Linked DNA regions of Latilactobacillus sakei subsp. sakei DSM 20017 = JCM 1157. The protein of the gene in region 1 binds, or shares a complex with, the protein of each later gene. Links are inferred from orthologs where the notes say so. Each region holds a gene or a part of one and is shown in the gene's direction. Other genes may lie near its edges. The genes, in order: tig and rpsG.

Region 1 (17,553 bases):
CACAGACAAACCATTCTTGATGCCTGTTGAAGACGTATTTACGATCACTGGTCGTGGTACTGTTGCTTCAGGTCGTATCGATCGTGGCCAAGTTACTGTCGGTGACGAAGTTGAAATCGTTGGTCTTAAGGAAGAAATTGCTAAGACAACTGTTACTGGTTTGGAAATGTTCCGTAAGACATTGGATCAAGGTCAAGCTGGCGATAACATTGGTGCTTTATTACGTGGTATCGATCGCGAAAGCATCGAACGTGGCCAAGTTTTAGCTAAACCTGGTTCAATCCAAACTCACAAAAACTTCAAGGGTGAAGTTTATATCTTGAGCAAGGATGAAGGTGGTCGTCATACACCATTCTTCTCAAACTATCGTCCACAATTCTTCTTCCATACAACTGATGTTACAGGTGTTATCGAATTACCAGAAGGTGTAGAAATGGTTATGCCTGGTGATAACGTAACATTTACTGTTGAATTAATCTCACCAGTTGCTATTGAAAAGGGTCTTAAGTTTACTGTTCGTGAAGGTGGCCGTACTGTTGGTGCCGGTGTCGTAAGTGAAATTATTGACTAATATTCAACTTAGTTGAATTGAAAAAACTCGTAGTGTAAAAACTGCGAGTTTTTTTATACATAGCATTCAATCAATAATGCGCTTTAATCGCTAAAAAAACGGATTTTATCGGTTTTTTAGGCCAATAAATATTTACAATTTAGGTCAAATAGTTTATGCTGATTAAGTATGCAATTGATAGATTGTGAATATAACTGTCGGAGGGAAATTATGTCAGCAAAATGGGAAAAAAAGGGCGCCAATGATGGTGAACTTACCTTTGAAATTGATTTAGATAAAATTAGTGAAGGTTTAGACGTAGCGTTCAAACGTGTACGTAAAAACATCAACACACCTGGTTTCCGTAAAGGAAAGATGCCTCGCCAAATCTTTAACAAGATGTACGGTGAAGAAGCACTTTACGAAGATGCCTTAAATGCTGTATTACCAGAAGCATATGAAGCAGCTGTTGCAGAAGCAGGGATTGATCCAGTTGATCAACCACAAATTAATGTTGAAAAAATGGAAAAAGGTGAAGCTTGGGTCCTTACTGCTCAGGTCACTGTTAAACCAGAAGTTAAATTAGGCGATTACAAAGGCTTAGAAGTACCAAAACAAAGCCGTCGTATTACAATTAAAGACGTAGAACAAGAACTTGAAACACGTCGCGAACGTCAAGCTGAATTAGTACTTAAAGAAGATGCAGCAGCAGAAAATGGCGACACAGTCGTTATTGATTATGCTGGTTCTGTTGATGGTGTACCTTTTGATGGTGGCCAAGCAGATAACTACTCATTAGAATTAGGTTCAAACTCATTCATTCCTGGTTTTGAAGATCAATTAGTTGGTCACAAAGCTGAAGAAGATGTTGACGTTACAGTAACATTCCCTAAAGATTACCAAGCAGAAGAATTAGCTGGTAAAGAAGCAATCTTTAAGGTTAAGATTCACGAAGTTAAGGGTAAGGAATTACCAGAACTTGACGACGAATTTGCTAAGGATATCGACGAAGACGTTGATTCATTAGACGAATTAAAAGAAAAAATTCGTGAAGAATTAAAACAACAAAAGAATGATGCTGCTGACGCTGCTATCCAAGATACAGCCGTTGCTAAAGCAACAGAAAATGCAACAATTCCTGAATTACCTCAAGCAATGATTGACGAAGAAATCAACAGTCAATTACAACAATACTTAGGTAACATGCAACAACAAGGTATCAACCCAGAAATGTACTATCAAATCACTGGTACAACAGAAGATGATTTGAAGAAACAATTCGCCGGTGATGCTGACAAACGCGTTAAGACAAGCCTTGTCTTAGAAGCTGTTGTTGAAGCTGAAAAGATCGAAGCAACTGACGAAGAAGTTGCTGCAGAACTTAAGAGTTTAGCAGAACAATACAACATGGAAGAATCAGCTGTTCGCAGCGTCTTATCAGATGACATGTTAAAACATGATATCGGTGTTAAGAAAGCTATCGAAGTGATTGCTGATTCAGCTGTTGAAGTTAAAGACGCTAAATAATTAGATAGTTAGATGAGCTTTAATCGGTTCTAAAAGCGGGTTCAAGGTGACTACTTTGAACCCGCTTTTGCGTTATATGGCGTCAAAAACGGATTGCTTTCATCTAGCGCAGTGATGTGATATAGTCTTAATTACATTTCTAAGCGGTCTGAGATGACTAATATTAGAAATCTGCTATGATAGATGTATAGGAAGGGGAGAATCCCAGTATGTTAGATGATACAGAAACAACGAATGGCCCTGTTACTTGTTCGTTTTGTGGTAAATCACAAGATCAAGTAAAGAAGATTGTGGCCGGCCCTGGTGTTTATATCTGTAATGAATGTATCGATCTCTGTAAAGAAATTATCGATGAAGAATTTAAAGATGAAGCTGTTAATGACTTATTAGAAGTACCAAAACCACGCGAAATTCTTGCAATTTTAAATGATTATGTCATTGGTCAAACAGAAGCTAAAAAGGCGCTCTCAGTTGCCGTTTATAACCATTACAAACGTGTTAACCAAATGACAGTTGCCGAAAAAGGTGATACTGAACTTCAAAAGAGTAATATCGCTTTAATCGGGCCTACTGGCTCAGGTAAGACATTCTTAGCCCAAACCTTAGCACGGATCCTTAACGTCCCATTTGCGATTGCGGATGCCACGACGTTGACGGAAGCCGGTTATGTTGGTGAAGATGTTGAGAATATTCTCTTGAAGCTCTTGCAAAACGCTGATTTTGATGTTGATCGCGCTGAACGGGGTATTATTTATATCGATGAAATTGATAAGATTGCCAAGAAGAGCGAAAACGTCTCAATTACCCGTGATGTTTCTGGTGAAGGGGTGCAACAAGCACTCTTGAAGATTCTTGAAGGGACAATTGCTAGCGTGCCACCTCAGGGCGGACGTAAGCACCCACAACAAGAATTGATTCAAATCGACACAACTAATATTTTATTCATTATTGGTGGGGCCTTCGATGGCATCGAAACAATCGTTAAAAACCGATTAGGTGAAAAGACGATTGGTTTTGGTAGCAAAGCTGGCCAAGCGGTTGATGAAAATCAAAGCTTGATGCAACAAATCGTGACGGAAGATTTAATGCAATTTGGGATTATCCCTGAATTCATTGGTCGGATTCCAATCACGGCTGCACTTGAAAAATTAACTGAAGACGACTTAGTTCGGATCTTAACGGAACCTAAGAACGCCTTAGTTAAACAATATAGTAAATTGATGGCTTTAGACGATGTTGAACTAGAATTCACGCCAGAAGCATTACATGCGATTGCTCACCTTGCAATTGAACGTAATACCGGTGCGCGTGGCCTCCGTTCAATCATCGAAGAAGTCATGATGGATATGATGTTTGATGTACCAAGTCGCGAAGACGTTGTCAAAGTCTTAGTGACAAAAGAAGCCGTTGATGGCACTGCTAAACCACAACTTTTCTTAGCTGATGGTCAAGAAGCGTCATAATGACTATGAAGTTGTCGGGGCGTAATCGACCCGGCAACTTTTTTTACATAAGGGTGCCGTAAACATGGATTTGAAAATAAGTCAACGGCGCAATAATTATTTATTTATGCTAAACTAGCATTCGAAGGAAATAATCGGAGGTTATTATGGAAGTACATGAAGTTGAAATGGTGATGAGTGCGGTAGCTGCTTCGCAGTACCCCACTGACCAATTACCTGAAATCGCGTTATCTGGCCGCTCAAATGTCGGTAAATCTTCTTTGATTAATAAGTTAATTAATCGTAAGAGTTACGCACGGACATCTAGTAAGCCAGGGAAGACGCAAACCCTAAATTTCTACCGTGTTGAAAATGAACTTTATTTCGTCGATGTGCCTGGTTATGGCTATGCGAAGGTTTCTAAGAAACAACGGGAAAAATTCGGGCAAATTATCGAGGCTTATCTCACTAATCGGGATAATTTACGCGGCTTAATTTCATTGATCGATGGTCGTCATGAACCAACTGATGACGATATCGCAATGTATGTCTTCGCTAAGTATTACGATATTCCAGTTTTAGTGGTTGCTACTAAGATGGATAAAATCTCAACTGGGAAATGGAATCGCCAAGAAAAGATCATTAAAGAGGCACTTGATTTTAACCCAGTTGATAAGTTTGTCTGCTTCAGTGCGTTGACTGGTGCTGGTAAGGATACTGTCTGGGAATGGATCGAACAACAATGTGATATTGGAGGTCGTCGTTAATGGAATTTAATGAATACCAAAAATTAGCGAACAGAACGCTATATGGTAATGAACAAGTTTTAACGAACTTGGCATTAGGTTTAGCTAGCGAAAGTGGCGAAGTCGTGGATATTGTCAAAAAATATACATTCCAAGGCCACCAACTAGATGAACAGGTACTTACCAAGAAGATTGGTGATGTACTCTGGTATCTATCACAGATTGCTGAATGGAATAACGTCGACTTTGAAAAAGTAGCACAAGAAAATATTGAAAAGCTTAAAGAACGTTATCCAGAACGACACGCAGAATAATTAAAGCGTGGGCTATGAGTCAGGTATTAAAAAAGAGGTGCGGACAAAGTAATTTTGTCCGCACCTCTTTTTGATTATTCTTTTTTAGTTGTCTTTGATTCCGTTTCTTTTAATTTTTCAGCCGTTTCTTCAACTTCAGCTGCCATTTTTTCCCGATCGCCGGGAATTGATGCAAATTTGTCGAATAAACTAGTTAAATCTGTTTGACGTGTTACTTTTAAGCCCATAATATCCCTCTTTTCTGATGTGAGTCTATCATACCAGATAAAAATCAGTTCGCCAATTATTCTTAATTTATAAATAAATATTGCATAAATATTTATAGTAGTGTATTATGAAAAACATCATAGGAGGGGATCAAATGACTATCAAAAAAAGTTTAGCATTCATTTTACTACCATTAGCCTTGCTGGTAGCGCTATTAGTGGGGAATAACCAAGCTGTATCAGCCGCGGGGCAGACGGTTAGTCGCGTTCAAGCTAAGAAGACATTAGTGTTGGGGACAAGCCCAGATTATGCACCGTATGAATTTTTAGTGAATAAAAACGGCAAAAATAAAACCGTTGGGATGGATATTGACGTTGCACAAAAGGTTGCTGACGATTTACACGTTAAGTTAGTGATCAAGTCAATGGATTTTGACGCGTTGTTAGTTGGTCTAGAAACTGGCAAGGTCGATATGGTAATTTCAGCGATGTCACCAACTGATGAACGGACTAAGAGTGTCGATTTCTCGGATGTCTATTACTTAGGTGGTCAATCGATCCTCGTCAATAAGGCCGACGCCAAGATTTATAAATCAAAAAATAGTTTTATCGGTAAGAAGGTTGGGGTCCAAACTGGGAGTCTCCAACAAACATTAGCTAAAAAACAAATTAAAAATGCACAGATTACAGGTTTAACAAAAGTACCCGATTTAGTATTAGCACTTAAGAGTCATAAAATTGACGGGATTGTGGCCGAAGAACCAGTGGCAACTGCTTATGCCAGCAATGATCCTGAATTAGTTCAAATCGACGGTAAATTTAACTTAGGGGCAGATATGCAAGGTTCAGCGATTGCATTTCCAAAGAACTCACCAACTTTAGTCGCTGCCGCTAATAAGAGTATCGCTCAAATTAAGCAACAAAAATTAATTCCGCAATATTTAAAGAGTGCGGGTAGTTTGATGAAAACGAACACGCACAATACAAGTATGTGGCACTACTGGTCTTATTTCGCTAAAGGGATTGGTTATACCTTATTCATTACAATTATTTCAATCATTATCGGGATCTTCATTGGGGTTGTACTCGCCTTTGCAAGACTTTCTAAGAATAAACTATTCCACAGCCTAGCCGTGATGTATATCGAATTCGTCCGGGGCACACCATTGATGATTCAAATCATGTTTGTCTACTTCGGGATTGGGTTATGGGTTAATATTCCAGCTTTATTCGCTGGCGTGATTGCCGTTTCGCTTAACAGTGCTGCGTACGTCGCAGAAATTATTCGTTCAGGGATCAACGCGATTGACGCTGGTCAAACGGAAGCTTCAAGAAGTTTGGGGCTCTCACAACACGATACAATGCGGTATATCATCTTACCACAAGCTTTGAAGAACATCTGGCCAGCCTTAGGCAACGAATTTATCTCATTAATCAAGGAAAGTTCAATCGTTTCAATTATCGGTGTGACGGATTTGATTTACCAATTAAAAGTGGTTCAATCAGCAACCTACAAAGGGGTTGCACCAATCTTTGTCGCAATGGTCATCTACTTTATCTTAACCTTTAGTCTTTCGAAACTACTCAACCATATTGAAAGGAAGATGCAACATGCTTAAAATTAATCAATTAGTTAAAAAATATGACGATAACCTTGTTTTGAACGGGGTTAGTGGTGATGTTGAAGCGGGTCAAGTGATCGTTGTCATCGGCCCTTCAGGTGGTGGGAAGAGTACCTTATTACGGTGTTTGAACCGGTTAGAAGAACCAACGAGTGGTCAAATTCTTTTTGAAGGGACCGACTTGATGAGTCTCTCTGAAAAACAATTGGACCAAATGCGGACTAAGATGGGGATGGTTTTCCAAAACTTCAATCTGTTCCCCAACTTAACGGTTTTAGATAACCTAAGACTCGCACCACAAAAGGTCAAACGTCAATCAAAAGAAGAAGCAACAAAAAAAGCACAACAGTTGTTAGAACGGGTTGGATTAGCCGATAAGGCCGATGCTTATAGTGACCAACTGTCAGGTGGTCAAAAGCAACGGATTGCTATTGCTAGAGCACTTGCGATGTCACCAGATGTCTTATTATTTGATGAACCAACCTCAGCGCTCGATCCAGAAATGGTGGGTGAAGTGTTGAAGGTGATGCAAGATTTGGCACAAGAAGGCATGACAATGGTGGTTGTTACCCATGAAATGGGCTTTGCACGGGAAGTAGCTGATGAAGTTTGGTTCATGGCAGATAGCCAAATCGTTGAAAAAGGGACACCAACGCAACTTTTCGAACATCCGCAAGAAGAACGGACCCAACAATTCCTAGCCAAAATTTTAGCGCAATAATTGTCGATAGTTGCATTTTAGCCAAAAACACGTAAAATATAGGAACGAACACTTGTTTTGGATTAAAGGAGTGGTGTTTTTGGCAAGTGAACATATCGAACATAAATTAGCCTTATTACCAGCCTTACCAGGCTGTTATTTGATGAAAGATATTAACGCACAGATTATCTACGTGGGGAAGGCCAAGAATCTTAAGAACCGGGTCCGCTCATATTTTAAGAGTAGCCACGAAGGTAAGACGGCCAAATTGGTCTCTGAAATTGTCGATTTTGAAACAATCATTACATCGACAAATAAAGAGGCCTTTTTGTTGGAAATTACGTTAATCCAAAAGCACCAACCCTACTTTAATATCAAGTTAAAACGGGGGACGGGCTATCCGTACATCAAGATCACCAATGAACGTGATCCGCGCTTATTGATTACTGGCGATGTCAAAAAAGATGGTGGCTATTATTTTGGCCCGTATCCGGACGTTTATGCGGCTCAGGAGACTTTACGCTTCTTGCAACGTGTTTACCCCTTACGGCGCTGTCAGGGCCATCAAGGCCGCCCTTGTTTGTACTATCATATGGGGCAGTGCTTGGGTGCTTGTTTCCAGGAAGTACCAGAAGCAGCCTATACCGAACAGATTAAGAAAATTAAACGCTTTTTAAACGGGCAAGTTGACAATGTTAAGAAGGATTTAACAGAGAAAATGGCGACGGCCGCCCAGGAGATGCAATTTGAGCGGGCCGCTGAGTTGCGTGATCAATTACGCTATATTGAAGCAACCGTTGAAAAACAAAAGATTATTTCTAACGATCATACACCGCGTGATTTATTTGCCTTTTACATGGATAAAGGCTGGTTGTCGATTCAAATCTTCTTTATTCGCCAAGCACGTTTAATTCGGCGGGAAAAACGCCTCTTTCCATGTGTGAATACGCCGGAAGAAGAATTGGCGACCTTTATTCTCCAATGGTATAACCGTAAGAATAATGTGTTACCACGAGAAATTCTCGTGCCAGATGGCATCGAAAAACAAGTCTTATCCGATATTTTGCAAGTACCGATTCGAACGCCACAACGGGGAGAGAAAAAAGCCTTGATGGAAATGGCGCAAAAAAATAGCCGTCTGGTATTAGAAGAAAAGTTCCGCTTATTGGAACTCGATAATCGCAAGACGGTTGGTGCGCAAGATGAAATTATGGATGCACTCGGCTTACCCCATGGTCATGTTATCGAAGCATTCGATCATTCGCATATTCAAGGGACCGATCCGGTGTCGGCGATGGTCACATTTGTTGATGGCCGCGCTGAGAAGAAGCTTTATCGGAAGTATAAATTAACCCAGACGGCAGAGCGCGCCGGCGCCAACGAAGATGCCAATACGCGCGAGGTGATCTATCGCCGTTATTCACGCTTGTTAAAAGAGGGCAAAGCGCTGCCTGACTTAATTTTAATGGATGGTGGGGTAGTTGAACTCAATGCCGCCAAAGACGTCTTAGAAAACGAATTAGGGCTCACAATTCCAGTTGCGGGGATGGTTAAGGATAATCACCATAAAACAGCTTCGTTATTATTTGGTGAAGCCGATCAAACGATTCAGCTTGATCCTAAGAGTCAGGGCTTTTACTTATTGACGCGAATTCAAGATGAAGTCCATCGCTTTGCGATTAGTTTTCATCGTCAGTTGCGTGGTAAGAATTCGTTGAGTTCTAAGTTAGATGATATCAAGGGGGTTGGTCCGAAAACGCGGACGAAACTCTTGAAGAATTTTGGCTCGATGAAGCATATTAAAGATGCGTCTGTTGAAGAACTTGAAGCACTCGGAATCTCGAAGACAGTTGCGCAAACCATTAAATTGTCACTATAAAAAAACGTTAGGCTAGACAAATTATTGTCTAGCCTAACGTTTTTTAATCCGCTAATGGTTGGCTAACAGCCAGGTCCATATGATGTTGTAAATTTGCTAATAGTTGATGAATAAATGATAAGGATTCTTTTTGTCCGCCCAGTAACCAATCACGCCAAATTTGGTAGACACCAACCGCCATGAATTGCACGTAATATTTTTGCCGAATCGCATCCAGTGACCGCCAGGGGTCAATTGTTTGATAAAATTGCTGAATATTGTCCGTGAAGACGTCGCGGACGATCGGTTCGAAACCGCGTTTGGCCGCCAGTTTCAGAGTCGCTTCTAATTCGATAAAAAATGTCGAGAGGGCCGCTAACTTAAGTTCCGCGGATTGTTGCTGTAAGACGGCCTTGAAGTGTGTTTCGATAATGGGTGTAAAATAATCGATTAAGACCTGTTCGAGTGAATCAAAGTTGCGGTAAAAAGCCATTCGACTGACACCGGCACGTTTCACGACTTGGGTGACCGTAATATCTTCAAATTGATGGGCCTCTAGGAGTTGTAATAATGCGGTAGTGAGGTATTCTTGGGAATCTTGTTTGATTGCTTGGGCATGGTTAGTTGCTGCCATAACAATTCCGCCTTTCTGTCACAGATGCTGATGAATCGCTTGTTTGTGAACGTCTTTTATTTTAATATAAAGCCATAGATGTTACAAGTGTAACGAAAGCGAGGAATTGAAGATGAAAGAATTAGTATTAGTAACTGGTGGTAGTGGTTTTATTGCATCACATATTATTTTACAATTATTAGAACAGGGCTACGCCGTTCGGACAACGGTGCGTTCAATGGCTAAGAGTCAACGGATTGTCACTAGCATGCAAGCAAACGGGATTACCAATATTGAAGATTTATCGTTCGTGGAAGCCGACTTGCAACATCCAGAGCAATGGCCGGCTGCGATGGTTGGGGTCAGTTACGTCATGCATGTGGCCTCACCAACGCCTAAATTAAATTTCAAGGATGAATCTGAAATGATTAATCCGGCAGTGAATGGTGTCTTAATGGTTTTAAAAGCCGCTCGCGATGCGAATGTTAAGCGCGTCGTGTTAACCTCTGCTTACGGGGCAATCTGTGCGGGGCATCCTAATCAACAAACGCCTTACACTGAAGCCGACTGGTCAGATTTAAGTGCTAAAAATATTCATCCTTATCAAAAATCGAAAACGTTAGCTGAACAGGCGGCCTGGAACTTCATTAAAACTGAAGGGCAAGGCTTATCACTAGCAGCTGTCAACCCAGTTGGTGTGATGGGCCCTGTTTTATCATCCGTTTATTCGCATTCAAACGTGCAAGTTGAACAACTGTTAAATGGCCAAGTTAAGGCTGTGCCACAAGTAAAATCAGGGTACGTCGATGTCCGTGATGTTGCGAGTTTACACCTATTAGCGATGACTGCGCCACAAGCAGATGGCGAACGCTTCTTAGCAACCACTGGTGAAACATTATCTATGTTAGAAGTGGCCGATGTCTTACGCGGTGCTTTCCCACAATATGCAAGTCGATTACCGCAAAAGACAATTCCCAATAGTGTTATTAAGCTAGCAGCGACTTTCAAACCGGATTTACGAATGTTAGCGACTTTAGTGGGTAAATACGCCGATACAAGTAATGAAAAAGCTAAAAAGCTTTTAGGTTGGCAACCAAGATCGGCAGCAGATTCGATTATTGCAACCGGTCAATCGATGATCGATTTAGGTATTATTAAATAAAGATTGGTGAACGTCACTGGGCAATCCCTGTGGCGTTTTTTGGCGGTTTCAAGTTAATCTAAAATGCCCCTTTTATCCAGCCCCCGATGTATGATACGCTTATGTTAATTTGGAACGGGAAGTGACACAAATGCAGAAAAAAACAATTTTAAAAAACGGACTGGGCATTATCATTGGGGCCTTTATTTATGCCATCGCCATTAACGATTTCTTGATTCCCCATCAAATCGGTGAGGGCGGCGTGACCGGACTCACCGCGATTGGGTATTATGCACTTGCGATTCCGCCGGCCTTTACGAATCTAATCTTAAACGGCATATTAGTGGTGATTGGCTTTAGATACCTTGAGCGTCAAACGATTTGGTATTCTGTTTGGGCGGTAATCTGGATTTCGCTCTTTTTAAAGCTACCGCATTTTATCGGCTATCATACAACGCAAACCTTAATTCCAACGGTGATTGGTGGCGTCTTGATGGGGATTGCAATGGCAATTATTATTCATTGCCAAGGGACAATTGCCGGTAGCACGATTCTGGCGAAGATCGTTAACCGCTATTTAGGAATCCCGAATGGCTCTGCGATGCTCTTTTTCGATTTAATTGTCGCCATTCCGTCGGGCTTGATTATCGGTTTTCAAAATATGCTCTTAACGATTATTGAACTCTATTTATCAGCAGTGGTTTTGAATAAACTATTGGCTAAATTTGGGGCTAAACGTGCGGTAACAATTATTTCAGATCAATACGAAACGATTGCTGAAACGTTGTCGACGCAGTTTCAACAAGGCATTACAATTATCAAGGCTCAAGGTTATTACAGCCAAAATGAGCGGCCGATGTTATATGCCATTTGTACGGCGAAACAACTCGCCACTTTGGTACCGGTTGTCTCACAAATCGATGTCAAAGCGTTGGTGGTTGTAGAAGAAGTCCGTAGTGTGCAAGCGGAACAATTAAAACAGTTACTATAGAAGCATCGTGGGTACCCATGATGTTTTTTAGTCGCTAAAATTAGTTTTATATAGTAATATATAAATAATGTTGATATCAAAACAAATAAGGGGTTATTAGGATGAAAACTAAAAGAGGCGGTTATTTAACCTTGAAGATTCGGTTGTTGAATACGCGGCTATTTAATCGCTATCTATTGGCGGATCAGCGGGCGCGCTATAATGCGGAACAAGGTAAAATATTGTCGGCGTTGTGGGACCGCCATCCGCAAACGGCGACGGAATTGGCACAAGTTACTGGTTTGGCTAATAGTAGTTTGTCGCTAATGCTTCATCGGCTTGAAAAACAGCAATTATTGATTAGCGAACAATCGCCAGTTGACAAGCGTAAGCGTGTTTTTGATTTAACACCGCTTGGTGCGGCGCAACAAAGTGTCGGGGATGATGTTAGTCAACGATTGAGTGCCGTTTTTTATAAAGGCTTTTCCGATGCGGAAGTAACAGCCGTTGATGGTTATTTGGAACGGATTTTAGCAAATTTAGAAGCAGAAGCGGCGACTTTTAACCGTCAATCTAAAAAAGAAGAAGGTTAATCATGGCAGTTAAACAACCAACGCAGATTGAAGTGCGGGGCGGTAACGTCAATAACTTAAAAAATATTAATGTCGATATTCCTTTGAACCAATTTGTCGCGATTTCGGGGCCCTCAGGATCGGGTAAAAGTTCATTGGCGATGGGCATTTTATACGCGGAAGGCTCACGGCGTTACTTAGAAGCGCTCTCGACTTACACACGGCGGCGTATCACGCAGAATAAACGCTCGCAAGTGCAAGAAGTCCGGCATATTCCATCGGCAATTGCATTACGACAACGCCCCAGTGTCCCATCAGAACGGTCGACAGTGGGGTCGATGAGTGAAATTTTTAATGGTGTGCGGTTAATTTTTTCACGCTTAGGCACGACGCGTTGTCCAAACGGGCATGAGATTCAACCTAGTTTAAAGATTGCGCAAGCGATGGATTTAGCTGGCGATAAAATGGGCGTTATTACCTGTCCAACATGCCAGGTGCAATTTATGGCTAAATCGGCTGAGGATTTCGCTTTTAATTCAGCAGGTGCCTGTCCAGAATGTCATGGGACTGGACAAGTTCAAACGCTAGATGATCGCAAAATCATTGCGGATGAAAATCTTAGTATTGAAGACGGAGCAATCGCTTCTTGGCGTTTACCAGGTCGGAACTTTATGCCAACGGTCGCGGCACATATCGGGGTTCGAATTGATGTCCCTTATAAAGATTTGACGGCCAAGGAAAAAGAAATCGTCTTGCATGGTAAGCGGAATAAATACGCGGTCGATTTTCACACATCAACCGGTCGCGTCTTTAGTACGGAAAATACACTCTATGAAAATGCCTACGACGCCGTTTATGAATCTTTGAAATCGGTCAAAAGTGATCGTGCGATGGCCAAGGTCAATTCTTTTTTTCATTTTTCAACTTGTCCAACATGTCACGGGACACGGCTCAATCCCGAACTACTAACGCAAACCGTTGGCGGGCAAAATATTGCGGCAGTTTCTGATATGACGCTAGGGGCATTAGACACTTGGGTAACGGCTACTAAAGCCGATTTACCAGACGAGATGCAACAAATGGCAACCATTTTGTTTAAGAACTTATTAGAAACGTTGCAGCCATTATTGTCATTAGGACTCGACTATTTAACGTTGTCGCGGAATGGCAATACATTATCGACTGGCGAACTCCAACGAATACAATTAGCGCGGACCTTAAGAACGGCAACAACCGGTGTTTTGTATGTCTTGGATGAACCATCAATTGGGTTGCATCCGGATAATGTTGAAGGTTTAATTCATATTTTCAGACAGTTAGTGGCGCAAGGCAATTCATTAGTGGTCGTTGATCATGAAGTCAACATCATTAGCCAAGCCGACTGGGTGATTGAAATTGGCCCGGCAGCGGGTCGCAATGGCGGTCAGGTGATTGCACAAGGCAAGCCGGCCGATTTAGTGCAAGACCCACAATCATTAATTGGACCATACATCGCCGGTCGGGCCAATATTTTGTATCCCAAAGTAGCAACGCAAGCTTCAGGTGTTCGAACGACAATGGCGGTTGGCCAGTATTTTAATCTGCGTGATGTGACGATTGAAATACCAGATAATCAAATTACGGCAGTTTCTGGCTTCTCGGGGGCTGGTAAGACAAGTTTAATCTTGGATAGTTTGGTACCGGCGATTGAAGCCCACCATAAGCGTGAGCAACTTCCCAAACAGGTGACACAGTTAACGACGGATTTAACAGCGGTAGTTAGCATTGATGCCAAACCAGTTGGTAAAAACACGCGTTCGACTTTAGCCACTTATACTAACATCATGACGAATCTTCGGAAATTATTTGCTGGGCTACCGGAATCACAAGCCCACAATTATGGGATTGCCCATTTTTCGTATAACAATAAAGAAGGCGCCTGCCCCAATTGTGGCGGTCTGGGCAGTATTATTTTGGATATTCAATACTTACCAGATATGGAAGAAGTTTGTCCGGAATGTCAGGGCAAACGATATAAGCCGGCAATTGAGGTAATTAAGTGGCATAGTTACAGTATCGTGGATTTATTGGCCTTATCAGTAGAAGAAGCAATACCCGTTTTTGCGGATGTGCCCAATATCTTGAAAGAACTTAAGATTCTCAAAGAGATCGGCTTAGGGTATTTGCACCTTGGTGAAAGTACACCGAGTCTTTCAGGTGGCGAAGCGCAACGGCTAAAGCTAGTGACGCATTTGAATAAAAAACGAGCCGGGACGTTATTCGTCTTCGATGAACCATCTGTTGGCTTGCATCCACGGGATGTGGAAACCTTGATGGGCGTTATTAATCAATTAAAAGCCAAAGGCGCAACGGTGATTATGATTACCCACGACCTTGATTTGATGACGAATGCTGATTATTTAATTGATTTAGGCCCAAAAGGCGGTAGCCAAGGTGGTCAAGTGATGGCTAGTGGGACGCCATCTGAATTGGTCGCTTCACAGACTGAAAGCTTAACGTTAAGTTATCTTCGGGCGCATTTTAAAAAGTTTCAACTAAATAGCCATTAAAAGCGCTAGTTTTAATGGCAAATAAAAAGTCGCAGTCATTTGACTGCGACTTTTTTAAATTAAGCTTCTTTAGCAACTGGACGCCAGAGGCCTAAGATTAAGGCACTGACGAATGTCCCGATTAATACAGCAAGGACAAAGAGTAAACCGTGGTTAGCAAGTGGGGCTACGAAAATCCCACCATGTGGTGCCGGAACAGTGATTTGCCATAATTGGGTTAAACCACCACCGATTGCTGAGCCGATGACACTTGAAACGATAACGTGCAATGGATCTGTTGCAGCAAATGGAATAGCACCTTCAGTAATGAATGAAATCCCTAAGACGTAGTTAGCAAAGGCTTGTTTCCGTTCACTACCTGTAAATTTATTTTTGAAGATTGTTGCAGCAACGGCGATTGCCAATGGTGGTACCATCCCACCAGCCATAACAGCGGCCATTAATGAGCCATCTTTAGTGGTTGTGAAAACACCGATTGCGAAGGTATAAGCAGCCTTATTGAAAGGACCACCCATATCAACGGACATCATACCGCCTAAAATCGCACCAAGCAATAAGGCATTGCCAGCCCCTAAGTGCGTTAAGAATGTGCTTAACCAGAGATTAATTTGAGCGAAGACTGGGTTGACCATAAAGAACATGATAAAGCCAACAATCAATAGACCAAGAACAGGGAAAATCAGGATTGGTTTTAAACCATCTAATGTTTGTGGTAAGTTCTTGAAGGCTTTCTTCAAACCAACGATGACCCAACCAGCGATGAACCCAGCAGCTAAACCACCAAGGAAACCGGCAGGACTATCAGAAGAAATCACACTAGCTGTTGCTTGACTGGCCATATACCCGCCGACAAACCCAGGCATTAAAGCGGGGCGGTCACCGATTGAAATCGCGATGTAAGCAGCAAGAACTGGAATTAAGAAGTTAAAAGCATTATTACCTAATGAGTTTAAGAAAATAAAGGTTGTTGAATGAGCGCCAACTGTTTGTTCCAATAGGAATGAGATGGCCATTAAAATCCCACCACCGACAACGAATGGTAACATATTTGAAACACCATTCATTAAATCTTGGTAGATACGGCTCCAAAGTGTTTTCTTATCAGCTGAAGCTTCTTCGCTTGCTTGTGATTCTGTTGCATGGAAGATTGAACCTTCTTCATCCAATGTTTTTTGGATCAATTCGGCAGGTTTTTTGATACCGTCGATAACAGGGCGGTTCAAGAGATGTTTGCCGTTGAAACGAGGCATATCGACTTTCTTATCAGCAGCGATGATGACACCTGTTGCACGGCTGATATCATCGGCTGTTAATTGGTGTTTAACCCCTTCAGAACCATTTGTTTCAACTTTGATATCGATGCCCATTTTAGCAGCTGTTTCTTTCAAAGCAGCTTCGGCCATGTAAGTGTGAGCAATCCCAGTTGGGCAAGCTGTAACAGCAACGATAAATGGTTTTTGTTCATCAGCAGGTGTTGCAGCAGCGGCTTGTGCTTTAGCAGCTTCTTCTGCTTCTTCCTTAGCGTCTTCAGCATCTTTGGCTGCTTGGGCCTTAGCAAAGAGTTCTTGAACATCTTCAGGTGTTTGGGCTAGTTTCAAATCAGCCACTAATTGTGGGTTGATTAAAAGTGATGAAAGACCAGCTAGGGCTTGTAAATGCGTATCGTTAGCGCCTTCTGGAGCAGCAATCATGAAGAACAAGTAAACGGGTTGGCCGTCTAATGCGTCATATTCAACACCATTTTGACTCTTAGCGAATAAAACAGTTGCGCGTTGAACAGCACTATCTTTGGCATGGGGCATCGCAATGCCTTCGCCAATCCCAGTTGATGATTGGGCTTCACGAGCCAAAATATCTTTACGATAGAGGGCATCATCTGTGATAACACCGATATCTTTGTAGCGGGCAACCATTTCATCAACAGCGGCTTCTTTAGTCGTTGCTTGTAAATCCATGATCATCGCATCTTTTAAGAGTAAATCTTGGATGTTCATAATAAATCTCCTTTGTGTTTAAAATTAATCAACTTGTGTGATTTCAATTTGTGGTAAGAGTTCGTTAATCTTAGCGCTAGTCGCTAAATCTTCTGAAAAGGCTGTGGCACTGCCACAAGCAAGACTTGTTTTGAAAGCAGCTAGTGCATCGTGATGTTGCGCGAATGTCCCGACAAAGCCGGCAATCATTGAATCACCAGCACCAACGGAATTAATCACAGTCCCTTTAGGGGTGCCACCGAGATAAGCGTGGTCTGGTGTAATTAAGAGGGCGCCATCACCGGCCATTGAGACCAATACGTGTTGTGCACCTTTGTCTAATAATTTGCGTCCGGCAGCGATGATTTCACCTTGGTTAGCAAATTGCGTGTCGAATAATTCGGCTAGTTCATGGTGGTTGGGTTTAATCACCAATGGCTTTTCAGCTAAAGTATCTAATAAGGCTTGACCAGTTGTATCAATTACGAATTCAGCATTGTGCGCTTGAATCATTGGAATCAAGTCTTTATAGAAGCTAGCAGGTAAGTTAGGTGGCAAACTGCCTGACATAAAGACGATATCGCCTGCTTCTAATTTAGCCAATTGTTGCTTCAAGTTATCAACAGCACCAGCTGAAACGTGAGGGCCTTGGCCGTTGATTTCAGTTTCTTCAACGCTATCTTTTAACTTGACGTTAATCCGTGTATCTTCTTCAACTTCTGTGAAGCGACAGTCAATAGACGCATTATTGAGTTTGTTTTGGATGAATT
Region 2 (4,755 bases), 670 kb from region 1 along the record:
TAAGCGACACAGTCGCTTATTCGACGGACAGCGCTAGGCACAGGAATATGCCTTTAAATGCACGTTAAAAAGAGGTCCCTCGGGGCCTCTTTTTGTCTACCAAATTAAAAGGAGCTTTCAGATGACAACCATTGATTATGCCAAAACAGCCCTAGTGGTGATTGATTTACAGCCGGGCATTGCGGATCGCCCAACACTCGCACCTCATGCGGGTGAAACGGTCGTTCAAAACGCCCAACAACTAATCGAAGACTTTGAAGCGCACCAAGGTTTTGTTGTCCTCGTAAATGTTGGCGTCACAGACGGCCAAGATCAACTAACGCCTAATTTAGGTGAACGGACACCTGACTATCGCCAACCATCACCGCTACTGAACACACGTTTATTAGCAGAAATTGCGAACTACAAAAATGCGCATCAAATTACAAAACGCCAATGGGGAGCCTTCTATGGCACCGACTTAGACCTTCAATTACGCAGAAGAGGGATTGAAACCATCGTCTTATGTGGGATTTCCACCAATATTGGCGTGGAATCAACGGCGCGTGATGCGTTTGAACATAACTATCACCAAATCTTCATTGAAGATGCAATGACCGCCAGCACGGCGATTGAACACCAACACAGCTTGCAATATATTTTCCCGAGAATGGGGCAAGTGATGTCTACGGCATCGTTTTTGAAAAAGAAATAATCATTATTGTGGTGTTTGTAGGAGTAGTATCACCACACCCATCGATATATAGGGGATAAACGGAATCTGGCGCGTCGCTTGTTTAGGCGATGGCCAGATTTTTTTGATGCCTTGAAATAGAATACAGATTAGACAGGCCGCCAAGAGAATTCGTAAAACGGATTCAAGACCCACCCAGAGCGTCAGGATAGTGAGTAACTCGACATCACCAAAGCCAAAACCAGACGCCCAGTAAGTGGTGAGCAACAGCCCGCAGCAAAAGACGATGGCTCCTAGCCAATGATTCTGTGGCCAATACAAATAAAAGAGGGGCACCAGTGATGCGAATAAGGGGATTGGATAGAGAATATAGTAGAAGAGGTCAACGAGACTGATATAAAAGAGAATCACGAGTAAATAAGCGAGGTCCCAAGAAAGGGATTCGCTAAAAATGAAGCAGGCCAATAGACCACCAATTAGTTCGCTGAATAAAAAAGTGGGCTTAATCTGAGCATGACAAGTGCGGCAGTGGCCATGTAAGTATAGGTAGCTGAATAGTGGTAATAAATCATGCCAAGCCAGTGGTTGCTGACAGCAATCGCAGTGCGAACGTGGTGTGATAATGGACTTTTCGATGGGTAAGCGCCAGGCGCAAACGGTTAGAAATGAGGCGCAACAAGCACCGCTATAAAAGATGATTAAATAAAGTAACATAAGTGAATCCTCCTTACTCTTAAACTACGGTAAAAGGACGTTGCTTTTTTCAGAAAAGTAGCCGAAATCGAGTTGACTTTCGATTTTTTGCATGCTATTCTTATAGATGTGCTTTTTACGGAGGTTTTCTGGATAACAGACATGCTGACTGACGTCTAAAAATGCATCACAATTCGCGCAATCTAGGTTGCCATTTTTTTATCACAAAAAAAGAACCACCTGGATGTGTGGACTTAAAACTTAAAAATAACTTTCAGATCAAGGAAGGAGGAACCTTCAAATGCCAACAATTAACCAATTGGTACGTAAGGGTCGTAAATCAAGAACTTCAAAGTCTGATGCACCTGCATTAAACTTTGGCTACAATAGTATGAAGAAAAAAGCTACAGATAATCCAGCACCACAAAAACGTGGGGTCGCTACTCGTGTCGGTACTATGACACCTAAAAAGCCTAACTCTGCTTTACGTAAGTATGCTCGTGTGCGCTTATCTAACTTAATCGAAGTCACAGCTTATATTCCTGGTATTGGTCATAACCTACAAGAACATAGTGTTGTTCTTATCCGTGGGGGCCGTGTTAAGGATTTACCTGGGGTTCGTTATCACGTTATTCGTGGTGCTTTAGATACAGCCGGCGTTGACGGTCGTATGCAAAGCCGTTCTAAATATGGTACTAAGAGACCTAAAAAATAACACACAAAAAAATTTGAAAAAGTCGATTGAAGTTTAAATGACACTGTGTGTTACTTCAAGGACTTAAATATCTTGAGGAGGTTATCAGGATGCCAAGAAAAGGCTATGTTGCAAAACGTGACGTTTTACCTGATCCAATGTACAATTCTAAATTGGTTTCACGCTTAATCAACCGCTTAATGATTGATGGTAAACGTGGTACAGCGTCAACAATCTTATATGACGCATTTGATATTATTAAAGAAGAAACTGGTAATGAACCATTAGAAGTGTTCGAAGAAGCTATGAACAACATCATGCCAGTACTTGAAGTTAAAGCTCGCCGTATCGGTGGTTCTAACTACCAAGTGCCAATTGAAGTTCGTCCAGAACGTCGTACAACTTTAGGTTTACGCTGGTTAGTAAGCTACGCTCGCCTACGTGGGGAACATACTATGGATCAACGTCTTGCACGTGAAATCATGGATGCTGCCAACAACACTGGTGCTGCTGTTAAGAAACGTGAAGATACACATAAAATGGCTGATGCCAACCGCGCATTTGCACATTATCGCTGGTAAGATTATCAAGGTTGGCTATTGTATGTTTTTTAAAAAATCATATAATGGCCTCTTGTTGTCTTTAGGTTAATATTCGAGAGGAGTAACATTCACTTATGGCAAACAAACGTGAATTTCCGTTAGACAAAACGCGTAATATTGGTATCATGGCACATATTGATGCTGGTAAAACAACTACTACAGAACGTATCTTGTACTATACTGGTAAAATCCATAAGATTGGTGAAACACATGAAGGTGCTTCACAAATGGATTGGATGGAACAAGAACAAGAACGTGGGATTACAATCACATCAGCTGCTACAACTGCTGAATGGAAAGGTAATCGAGTAAATATCATTGATACACCAGGTCACGTTGATTTCACAATCGAAGTTGAACGTTCATTGCGTGTTTTAGATGGTGCTATCACTGTCTTAGATGCTCAATCAGGGGTTGAACCTCAAACTGAAAATGTTTGGCGTCAAGCTACTACTTATGGTGTACCTCGTATTGTTTTCGTTAATAAGATGGACAAACTTGGCGCTAACTTTGATTATTCAATGACAACATTGGAAGATCGCCTACAAGCTAACGCACATGCCGTTCAAATGCCAATTGGCGCTGAAGATGAATTCCAAGGCGTTATTGATTTGATCGAAATGCAAGCTGATATCTATGACGAAGATGAATTAGGCGCTAAGTGGGATACAGTTGACGTACCTGCTGACTACCTAGAACAAGCTACAAAACGTCGTGCCGAATTAGTTGAAGCTGTTGCTGATGTTAATGACGACATTATGGACAAATACTTAGAAGGCGAAGAAATTTCTAAAGAAGAATTGAAAGCTGCTATCCGTCAAGCAACTATCGATTTGAAATTCTTCCCAGTTTTCGCTGGTTCAGCTTTCAAAAACAAGGGTGTTCAAATGTTAATGGATGGTGTTGTAGATTACCTACCATCACCATTAGACGTACGTCCTTACAACGCTAAAAACCCAGAAGACGATTCAGAAGTTGAATTGATGGCTGGCGATGACAAACCATTTGCTGGTTTAGCATTTAAGATTGCTACTGACCCATTCGTTGGTCGTTTAACATTCTTCCGTGTTTATACTGGTACATTACAATCTGGTTCATACATCTTGAATGCAACTAAAGACAAACGTGAACGTGTTGGTCGTTTATTACAAATGCATTCAAATCACCGTAACGAAATTCCTGAAGTATTCTCTGGGGATATCGCTGCTGCAATCGGTTTGAAGAATACAACAACTGGTGATTCATTGACTGACGTTGATCATCCATTAATCTTGGAATCAATGGAATTCCCTGACCCAGTTATCCAAGTTTCTGTTGAACCTGAATCAAAAGAAGATCGTGATAAGTTAGATCTTGCTTTACAAAAACTTGCTGAAGAAGATCCTACATTCAAGGCTGAAACCAACAATGAAACAGGCGAAACGCTTATTTCTGGTATGGGTGAATTGCATTTGGATATCATGGTTGATCGTATGAGACGTGAATTTAAAGTGGTTGCCAAAATTGGTGAACCTCAAGTTGCTTACCGTGAAACATTCACAAAACAAGCATCTGCACAAGGTAAATTCGTTCGTCAATCCGGTGGTAAAGGTCAATATGGTGACGTTTGGGTTGAATTTACACCTAATGAAGAAGGTAAAGGCTTCGAATTCGAAGACGCTATCGTCGGTGGTGTTGTTCCTCGTGAATACATCCCATCAGTTGAACAAGGCTTGAAAGAATCAATGGCAAACGGTGTCTTAGCTGGTTACCCATTGATTGACGTTAAAGCTAAGTTATATGATGGTAGTTATCATGATGTCGATTCTAATGAATCAGCATTTAAGATCGCTGCATCAATGGCATTGAAGAACGCTGCTAAACAAGCTGGCGCTGAAATCCTTGAACCTATCATGAAGGTTGAAGTTATTGCTCCTGAAGAATATCTTGGCGATATCATGGGACAAGTAACTGCTCGTCGTGGTGCTGTTGAAGGTATGGAAGCACGTGGTAATGCCCAAATCGTTAATGCAATGGTTCCATTGTCAGAAATGTTTGGTTATGCTACAACATTACGTTCAGCTACACAAGGTCGTGGGACATTTACAATGGTA

Evidence for each region.
Region 2: the proteins of tig (region 1) and rpsG are in contact, whole or in part, in a crystal structure (PDB 3GTY), measured with the Thermotoga maritima proteins. The link is inferred for Latilactobacillus sakei subsp. sakei DSM 20017 = JCM 1157 from one-to-one orthologs. Residues at the interface, in WP_004081061.1 of Thermotoga maritima: Glu122, Val124, Val129, Leu130, Tyr133, Glu188, Gly259, Ile262, Tyr263, Glu266, Ser270, Glu273, Gln274, Glu277, Arg308, Gln311, Ile312, Ser315, Tyr316, Glu325, Arg329, Arg336, Leu363, Phe366, Trp367, Arg373, Leu377, Arg381, Leu384, Glu387; in WP_004081843.1 of Thermotoga maritima: Lys34, Lys52, Lys55, Glu59, Arg62, Gln63, Glu66, Asn67, Lys69, Val71, Arg95, Ala109, Lys110, Lys111, Gly112, Arg113, Pro114, Glu117, Glu121, Ile124, Ala125, Tyr127, Asn128, Asn129, Thr130, Gly131, Lys135, Asp139, Arg142, Met143.

Annotation. Positions count from the first base shown.
Region 1 is NZ_AP017929.1:1,366,061-1,383,613, forward strand. The notes cover bases 1-2,929. They hold tig (trigger factor), read left to right. Parts: upstream 1-781; coding sequence 782-2,077; downstream 2,078-2,929. Other genes in these bases: tuf (elongation factor Tu), read left to right, coding at 1-571; clpX (ATP-dependent Clp protease ATP-binding subunit ClpX), read left to right, coding at 2,287-2,929. In the rest of the region: more of clpX, read left to right, coding at 2,930-3,540; yihA (ribosome biogenesis GTP-binding protein YihA/YsxC), read left to right, coding at 3,687-4,286; LEUCM_RS06890 (nucleoside triphosphate pyrophosphohydrolase family protein), read left to right, coding at 4,286-4,579; LEUCM_RS09915 (SPJ_0845 family protein), read right to left, coding at 4,654-4,806; LEUCM_RS06895 (ABC transporter substrate-binding protein/permease), read left to right, coding at 4,941-6,404; LEUCM_RS06900 (amino acid ABC transporter ATP-binding protein), read left to right, coding at 6,397-7,128; excinuclease ABC subunit UvrC, read left to right, coding at 7,208-8,986; LEUCM_RS06910 (TetR/AcrR family transcriptional regulator), read right to left, coding at 9,030-9,599; LEUCM_RS06915 (SDR family oxidoreductase), read left to right, coding at 9,712-10,740; LEUCM_RS06920 (YitT family protein), read left to right, coding at 10,871-11,710; LEUCM_RS06925 (MarR family winged helix-turn-helix transcriptional regulator), read left to right, coding at 11,812-12,282; LEUCM_RS06930 (AAA family ATPase), read left to right, coding at 12,285-14,810; LEUCM_RS06935 (PTS fructose transporter subunit IIABC), read right to left, coding at 14,870-16,804; pfkB (1-phosphofructokinase), read right to left, coding at 16,829-17,553. UniProt on the Bacillus subtilis protein: Involved in protein export. Acts as a chaperone by maintaining the newly synthesized protein in an open conformation. Functions as a peptidyl-prolyl cis-trans isomerase.
Region 2 is NZ_AP017929.1:698,862-703,616, forward strand. The notes cover bases 1,105-3,905. They hold rpsG (30S ribosomal protein S7), read left to right. Parts: upstream 1,105-2,170; coding sequence 2,171-2,641; downstream 2,642-3,905. Other genes in these bases: LEUCM_RS03450 (prepilin peptidase), read right to left, coding at 1,105-1,387; rpsL (30S ribosomal protein S12), read left to right, coding at 1,668-2,081; fusA (elongation factor G), read left to right, coding at 2,737-3,905. Also shown: LEUCM_RS03445 (isochorismatase family protein), read left to right, coding at 122-694; more of LEUCM_RS03450, read right to left, coding at 698-1,104; more of fusA, read left to right, coding at 3,906-4,755.